Regions from separate parts of the Kurthia sp. 11kri321 genome, predicted to be linked through region 1. Evidence: riboswitches for the same ligand, from Rfam matches in the RefSeq annotation. Region 1 holds a riboswitch; the other holds the start of a gene.

The links. A riboswitch is a leader RNA that binds a small molecule or an ion and turns the genes downstream of it on or off. The one in region 1 is predicted to bind FMN.
Region 2: linked by a shared signal. The riboswitch ahead of ribE (riboflavin synthase) and the one ahead of ASO14_RS09900 (ECF transporter S component) in region 1 are both predicted to bind FMN.

What each region holds. Positions count from the first base shown of each region.
Region 1 covers NZ_CP013217.1:1,946,298-1,950,736, reverse strand. The annotation lists gene ASO14_RS09910 (response regulator transcription factor) at 1-548, shown strand, start outside; gene ASO14_RS09905 (ATP-binding protein) at 541-2,322, shown strand; FMN riboswitch at 2,415-2,550, shown strand; gene ASO14_RS09900 (ECF transporter S component) at 2,711-3,292, shown strand; gene ASO14_RS09895 (biotin transporter BioY) at 3,345-3,896, opposite strand; gene ASO14_RS09890 (hypothetical protein) at 4,179-4,439, shown strand, end outside.
Region 2 covers NZ_CP013217.1:1,309,175-1,313,613, reverse strand. The annotation lists gene ribH (6,7-dimethyl-8-ribityllumazine synthase) at 1-462, opposite strand, end outside; partial or broken gene ribB (3,4-dihydroxy-2-butanone-4-phosphate synthase) at 492-1,076, opposite strand; gene ribE (riboflavin synthase) at 1,088-1,720, opposite strand; FMN riboswitch at 1,847-1,980, opposite strand; FMN riboswitch at 2,081-2,214, opposite strand; FMN riboswitch at 2,312-2,445, opposite strand; gene ASO14_RS06750 (metallophosphoesterase) at 2,681-3,496, opposite strand; gene ASO14_RS06745 (aminotransferase-like domain-containing protein) at 3,765-4,439, shown strand, end outside.

The DNA.
Region 1 (4,439 bases):
TGATGCCAGAGATGGACGGCTTACAAGCGGCAGAAAATATTCGTGAGAAAAAGACAACACCAATTGTCTTATTAACAGCAAAAGGCGAAGAAGCGAATCGTGTACAAGGGTTTGAAATTGGTGCAGATGACTATATTGTAAAACCATTTAGTCCACGTGAAGTTGTATTGCGTATTAAAGCGATTTTACGTCGCTCAGCTGCTTACTCACCTATTTCATCTACATCGGCTTCAAAAGATTTAGTAGTCTTCCCGCATCTAACAATTGACCATGATGCGCACCGCGTTTCAGCAGATGGGGAAGAAGTGAACTTAACGCCGAAAGAATACGAATTACTTTATTTCTTAGCGAAGTCACCAGATAAAGTATTTGACCGTGAGCAGCTATTAAAAGAAGTATGGCATTATGATTTCTTCGGTGATTTACGTACAGTAGATACGCATGTAAAGCGTTTACGTGAAAAGTTAAATCGCGTATCAGAAGATGCGGCGAAGATGATTGTAACGGTTTGGGGCGTAGGTTATAAATTCGAGGTCGTAAATGACTAGAATATGGAATAGTGTTGTCGGGAAGCTATGGGTAACCATATTGCTTCTCGTTTCATTTGTACTGTTTATTTTCACAGTACTCATGCTCGAATTTTTATCGAATTTTAATACACAACAAGCAGAAAAAACATTACGCCAAGAAGCTACAACCATTGCACGAATTGTGAATGAACATGATTCGCTCGCTGCTACAGAATCCATTATTAACGATATTTTAGGAGAAGAAACGAATGCTTTAATTTCTTCTAAGCAAGGGAAGATTCAATATTCACTTCAAGAAGGGTTAAACCAAAAAGAAATTCGTGAAAAAATCATTCAAAATCATGCTTTTGACAAGGTCTATGAATCAGATGAACCGATTGTAAAAGAGATGTTATTACCATCTACAACAGATAAAGAACATATGGAGAATTATATTGTACTCGCGTCGCCGATTAATGTAGACCAAAAAGTGCATGGTGCAGTTTTCATCTATCAAAGCCCAGATGCTGTTCATCGTACGACAAAAGAGACAACAAAAATCGTCTTTTTATCTGCTGCAATTGCTTTAGTGTTAACGACATTCTTTGCGTTCTTCTTATCAAGTCGTATTACTTCACCGCTTCGTAAAATGCGTGAAGCTGCATTTGAAGTCGCAAAAGGCAAGTTCGATTCAAAAGTACCTGTATTGAGTCGTGATGAGATTGGACAGCTTGCAACAGCCTTCAATCAAATGGGTAGACAGTTAAAGCACCATGTGGAAGTCATTAATCAAGAGAAAGAACAGTTATCAAGTATTTTAACGTCTATGACAGATGCAGTAATTACGTTTAATCGTGATCGTACGATTTTGTTAAGTAATCCACCAGCAGAGTTGTTATTACAAAAATGGTTCTTATCGAAAGAAGATCAGTCAAAACCATTGCCAATAGCTATCTATCATATGCTAGAACATGTACTTGATTTAGAAGAAGAACTAGAGGAAGAATTAGAAATTGATGGTGCATATTATGTCATTTCAATCAGTCCTTTATATAGCGCTGAATCAGTACGTGGTGCAGTAGCTGTTTTACGAGATAAGACAGAAGAACACCGCCTTGATAAATTACGTTCAGACTTTATTGCGAATGTATCACATGAACTACGCACGCCGATTTCGATGCTTCAAGGATATAGTGAAGCGATTTTAGATGGTGTTGTATCATCTGAAGAAGAACGAAATGAAATGATGCGTATTATTTATGATGAATCACAGCGTATGAGCCGATTAGTAACCGATTTACTCGATTTAGCGCGTATGGAATCTGGGAAGATGCGTTTATATCTTGATGACTTAAGTATTAATCAAGTATTTGAACGTATGACACAGAAGTTCGTACAGCGCGGGAAAGAAAAAGGAATCGAAGTAAGTTATGAAACAGAGTTCTCAGATGATGCGCGCGTTCAGATTGATGAAGACCGCATCGAACAAGTTGTAACGAATTTAGTGGATAACGCAATTCGTCATACAGCAAGTGGCGGCCATGTAAAAGTGCTAGCAGACCAATATGCAGGACAAGTGCGCATTCGTATTCAAGACGATGGTGCTGGTATTCCGAAAGAAGACCTTGCATATGTCTTTGAACGCTTTTATAAAGCAGATAAAGCACGAACAAGAGGTAAGGGTGGCACAGGTTTAGGTTTAGCTATTGCGAGTAATATTATTAATGCACATCGAGGTCGTATTACAGTAGAAAGTGAAGTAGATGTAGGTACAACCTTTACATTCTTCCTACCACTACCAGATGAAATTTAATGAATAAAGAAAAAGTCTTGAATTCGAGAGAAACTTCTCTTTACAATTCAAGACTTTTTTTGTATGATGAATGTGTGAAAAAAATAAATACGGTTCATCTTCGGGGCAGGGTGTAATTCCCGACCGGCGGTAATGAAGTGTTTAACATTTCTCAGCCCGCGAACCTTAACAGGTTGATTTGGTGCAACTCCAAAGCCGACAGTATAGTCTGGATGGGAGAAGGTGAAGGTACAGCGTTGTGTTCAAAAAAAATGAGTGAACAACGTTTATTTAATGTTGCCTAATTCTCCCGCGTAGAAGTACTTCTACGTGGGATTTCTATTTTAAATAAGCACACGCAGCCTTACCTCTTTTTGAAGTGATCCGCAACAAAAGGAGAAAACAGAATATGAAGAACAAGAAGTTACGTCGCATGATTGCAATTGGGATGCTAAGTAGTATTGCATTTTTACTACACTTAATTAATTTCCCAATTCCGCCATTCCCGAATTTTTTAGAGGTAGATTTCGGTGATATCCCAGCGTTAGTCGCAATGATTATTATGGGACCACTTGCAGGGATTTTAGTCGAGTTACTAAAGAATGTCATTGACTGGGTATACACAGGCAGTCCAACGGGTGTACCAGTAGGGCATATGGCAAACTTTGTAACAGGCTTATTATTTATCCTTCCAACGTACTTTGTTTATAAAAAATTAAGTACAAAAAAAGGATTGGGAATTGGTCTTGTTGTAGGTACAATCTCTATGGCAGTAGGTATGAGTGTATTAAATTACTTCGTCTTTATGCCAATGTATAATTACTTCTTAAACATGCCTGTTGAAACAGGGGCTGCATTACGTGCTACAATCGTAGCGGGTGTGCTACCATTCAATATTATTAAAGGTGTTCTTGTAACAATTGTCTTCCTACTATTATTTAATGTAATGGGTAAGTGGATGACGAAAGAACGCAGAAGTTTCCAAGCATAACGATAAAAAAGCTTTGGCATTTTCTTAAATGCCAAAGCTTTTTGTATGAGTTTTAATGTTGTACACGTAGTAATTGCGCATGTAATAAGCGATTTCGTACAACAATACCTGCTAATGCAGATAAAATGGCTTTAATCACACCAACAAGTAAGAATGGATAGACACCACCCATAAATGCACCAGTCCAAGATAAATCAGCACTGAATTTTAGCCAGATTGTACCGAAAGCAAGTGTTACAATCATTCCGATAATATTAGCAATGATTGCTTGTACCTTTGTAAAACCGAATCTTTCAAGGTATAAACCGATTGCTACAGCTGCTGGTAAGAAGCCGATAATATAGCCACCAGTTGGTCCTGCAACAACGCCTAGACCACCTGACATACCACTGAAGACTGGAATCCCAATTGCGCCTAGTAATATGTAAATAAACACAGATAGTGAGCCATAACGAAGTCCTAGAATTGTAACAGCTAAACCAATTGCAAATGTTTGTCCTGTAATTGGAATGAGTGGCAGTGGAATCGTAACCTGTGCAAAAATCCCGATAATTGCTGCGAATAATGCGGAAAGAATCCACATCTTCAATTGTTCATTTCTCATAAAAATCCCCTTTGTGTAAACTTATTTTAAAAGTAGTTAACCAAAATATAATGAAAAAATGAAAAAAGGTCAACACTTTTTTTCGTGACAACAACGTAAAGTATGCGACGAATATGACAGAAAAATATCATTTTAAAGTAACAACTTACAATAAATGTCAGAGAATTTGCAAAAAGATTAGAAATATGTATAATAAGACAAAGACGATTGAACAAATTAAAAAATAAGAAATTTGCTTCAATATGAGAAAAAATGACTGATAAAATAGAGAGGGGAAGCTTTGTGACCGAAAGGAAACTACTCAGTGCTTTCATTACATCTCTTGCTGCGTTTTTTATATTACCGATGCTATATAGTAATCAGCAAGATGATTTTTTGACTTCGGCATTAAACATTAGTATGTATTCATTTCCTTTGATTTTTACATATGGATTGATCATATCCTATGTATCGGACTTTTTTGCTTCATCCAAACGAAATATTTCAGGTGTATCTTTTTTATTCCATTCTTTACTAGGTTCAACAGTAGCTGTACCGATTTTT
Region 2 (4,439 bases), 640 kb from region 1:
TTCTAATAGACGATGAAGGTTTGCCATCTCGATTGCTGCTACAGCCGAATCATAACCTTTGTTCCCTGCTTTTGTTCCTGCACGTTCTACAGCTTGTTCAATTGACTCCGTTGTGACAACGCCAAAAATAATTGGCACATTCGTTTCAAGTGATACTGAAGCAATTCCTTTTGCCGCTTCATTACACACATAATCATAATGAGTTGTTGCACCACGAATAACCGTTCCAAGCCCAATAATTGCGTCATATTTTTTATAACCTGTTAATTGTTTTGCCATATATGGAATTTCAAAAGCACCTGGTACTTTTACGACGTCAATATTTTCTTCTGCTACACCATGTCTTTTTAAACCATCTACTGCTCCTTCTAATAAACGATTTGTGATGAATTCGTTGAATCTTCCTAATACAATCCCAACTTTTAAGTCTTTTCCGATTAATGTTGTTTCGATCATGTTCATTTTGAATACGCTCCTTTTGTTTGTTCAATATATTGTTTTAATGCTTCGATTGAAATGATAGGTAATACGTGTTTTTTAGCAAATGCGGTCAACTTTTCACCTGTCAGCATATGTCCATCATCACCCATAATTTCACAAATTACTGCTGCTTCTTTTTTATCGCATAACTTTGCCAAATCCACTCCTGCTTCCGTATGCCCATCACGTTCTAATACACCACCAGCTTTTGCAATAAGCGGAAACACATGTCCTGGACGACGAAAATCTTGTGCTACGGTTTGTTCACTTGTTAAAGCTTGAATGGTTAATGCACGATCATAAGCACTGATACCTGTTGTCGTATCGATATGGTCAATCGAAATTGTAAAGGCTGTTCCATGATTATCCGTATTATCTTCTGTCATCGGCGCTAATGCTAAGCGTGTCGCCATTTCTTCAGAAATAGGTGTACAAATTAATCCACGCCCCTCAATTGCCATGAATGTTACTTGTTCAGGTGTAATCGTTTCTGCTAATGCAACGAGATCCCCTTCATTTTCACGTGTTTCAGAATCAGTCACGATAATCATGCCACCAGCTCGTAAAACACGAAGTGCTTCTTCTATTTCTTGCATGTTCTTTCACCTCAAAATCCATTTTTTCGTAAAAAATCTTCTGTTAAAATTGTCGCCATTTGGCTTTGTACATATTTTCCGATGTAATCCGTTTCGATATTGACGACATCACGTACTTTTTTCATATGCAAAATCGTTGTTTCATATGTGTGCGGAATAAGCGAAACTTCAAATGTCCGCGCGTTTAACGCAAAAATCGTTAAGCTAATCCCGTCCAATGTCACAGAACCTCTTGGCACCATCTGTTTGATGAATTTCGGTTCTGTTTCAATCGTTAAGCGAATTTCGTTCGATGTTTTTAAGATTCTCTGAATTTTCCCGACTGTTTCAACATGTCCTGTCACAATATGTCCACCTAATCGTCCTTGCAACTGTAAAGTCCTTTCAACATTCACTTTTTCACGTAGCTGTAGACGATGTAGTGTTGTTGTATGAAAGGTTTCTTTCATAACTGTCGCATGAAAAGCGTACTGCTCTAATTTTTCAATTGTTAAGCAAACACCATTTACTGCAATCGAATCACCCAGTTTCGCATCTTGTAAAATTTTTTCTGCTTGAATTTGCAACACCATATTTTCATTCGCTTGTCGAATCGATTGAATTGTCGCAACTTCTTCTACAATCCCTGTAAATATACGAACCACTCCTTTCCCAAAATAAAAAACTACCCTCGATTGATGAAACAATTCAGGGTAGTTTTATGGAAGAATGATTAAAATTCATGTCTAAATAAACCTGTTGACATACGTCTTTTTAACAAGTTTTGTTCACACATCCTTCTCCCATCCAGACTGTACTGTCGGTTCTGGATTCTCACCAGCTCCTGCTCCGAAAAGCTCACGGACTTATCGCTCTAACACGCATCACCGTCGATTGGGAATTTCACCCGACCCCGAAGGATTATTCAGTTTGATACAACAAAAAAGACCTTCATTTACATGAGGTCGCTGAAAAAAGGTATGTTCAAATAAGCCTATGATTTTTCGGATCATAAACAAATTTTTACATGTCTTCTCCCATCCAGACTATACTGTCGGCACTGGATTCTCACCAGTTCCTGCTTCAAAAAGCTCACGGACTTATCGCTCTAACGCGCATCACCGTCGATTGGGAATTTCACCCGACCCCGAAGACGATTCTGTTGTCACAATAAAAAAGACCTTCATTTACATGAGGTCGATGAAAAAGGTATGTTCAAATAAGCCTATGATTTTTTCACATCATAAACAAATTTTTTGCATCTTCTCTCATCCAGACTATACTGTCGGTCCTGGATTCTCACCAGCTCCTGCTCCGAAAAGCTCACGGACTTATCGCTCTAACGCGCATCACCGTCGATTGGGAATTTCACCCGACCCCGAAGATTTTTTTAATTGTAGCTATACCATACCACTAATTTATTCAGAAAACTAGATTTTTTACAAAAAAACTCAAAAGACCACGAATGATTACGTGGCTTTTGAGTGATTCGAGAGGGACTTAAATTGACTGGGATCGTGTGAATTCGAACATTCGACTGGCGAAACGGGTCACTCGCTGATTGATTTAGGACATTCGCTCGTTCAAACGGGCCACTCGAAGGCGAAAATGGGTCACTCGTCCACTTATTTCGATTCTAAAGTTGTAACGACGATTTCTGGGCGGTTGAAGACACGTAGTGGGAAGAGACTATTTCCTAGACCACGGCTAATTACGTGTTGCAACTGTTCCACTTGTTCAATTCCTTCTGTATGTTTCGGTAATAGTGAGGCATCATGATCGACTAACCCACCTAAAAATGGTAAGCGAATTTGTCCGCCATGTGCATGTCCTGTGTATGCAAGGTCAATTCCAGCTTGTGCGTATTTTTCTCCAAATTCTGAACGGTGTGCTAATAAGATTTTGAACTGATCTTGTGGAACATTCACCAGCGCTTTTGCTAGCATATCTTCTGTTGTTTCGCCGGATAAAGGGTCACTAATACCGATAAGTTGAATACGCGCACCATTATAATGGAATGTTTCTGCTTCATTATTTAAAACATGCACGCCCCTTTTTTGGAGTGCTGTATGAATCTCTTTAACTCGATTAATTGAAATTTCATGATTACCATCGACAAAATAAGTCGGGGCAATTTTTGTAAAACCATCAACTGCTTCTAGACTTCTTCCCAGTTTATAATTATTGCGATCAATTAAATCGCCTGTTAAAAAAATTAAATCGGGTTTTTGCTTTTTTACTTGTTCAATTAGTCGTTGTTGGTGACGACCAAATTTCGCATCGTGCAAATCTGAAATTTGAACAATTGTTAAACCATTCATTTCTTTTGGTAATGTTTTTACTTGTAACGTATGTTTTGATAATTGTAGCCATTGATTATTAGCTATATAAAAAACAAAAAGTACAACAAGTGCACCAATTATTTTAATTAGTTTCTTCATATTGAATTCATCCTTTATTTCAACAATAAATTAAGGATAACGAACGATGTAACATTATGCAATGCATATCAATTTATCGAATAAATTATTAAAATAATTAGAATTATCAGAATTATTAAATCGTTTATTTGTCCTTTTTTTCTACTTTAAGTATTATTTTAGCTATTTTTTTAAATTTATTTGTTTACAAAACAGACTTATATCTTGTGATTCAATCATTAGAGTGCTATACTTTTAAAAAAAGTCAGAAAAAGGGAGAGAATCGCACATGCAATATTCTAACCGCGTATTAAATACGCCCTCATCATTCATCCGAAATATTTTAAAAGTTACGGACGCGCCAGACGTCATTTCTTTCGCAGGTGGCTTACCAAATCCGATTTCTTTTCCACTTGAAAATTTACAAGAAGCAATCAATCGTGCAATCGATGAGAATGGAAGCAAAATTTTCCAATATGCTTCAACGAATGGTTACTTACCACTACGTCAATATATTGCAGATAAATATAATCGTAAGCATGACTTAGGTATTACAGCAGATGATATCCTATTAACAACAGGTTCACAACAAGCACTATCATTATTATCTCAAGTGTTAATTAATCCTGGGGATGGCATTATTATTGAAGAACCTGGTTATTTAGGTGCGATTCAGGCCTTCACAATGAGTGAACCGTCATTCTACCCTGTTACATTAGAAGAAGATGGGTTAAACCTTGAAGAATTAAAAGTTGCGCTCGATCAGCCGAATGTAAAATTCATCTATACAGTGCCGAACTTCCAAAACCCAACAGGTCTTACGTACACAGCAGAGCGTCGTAAAGAAGTATATGAATTAATTAAAGACCGCGATATTATTTTAGTAGAAGATGATCCATACGGTGAGCTACGTTTCAAAGGTGATTCATTACCTTATATTGCGGCTGGTAAATCAGAAAATAGT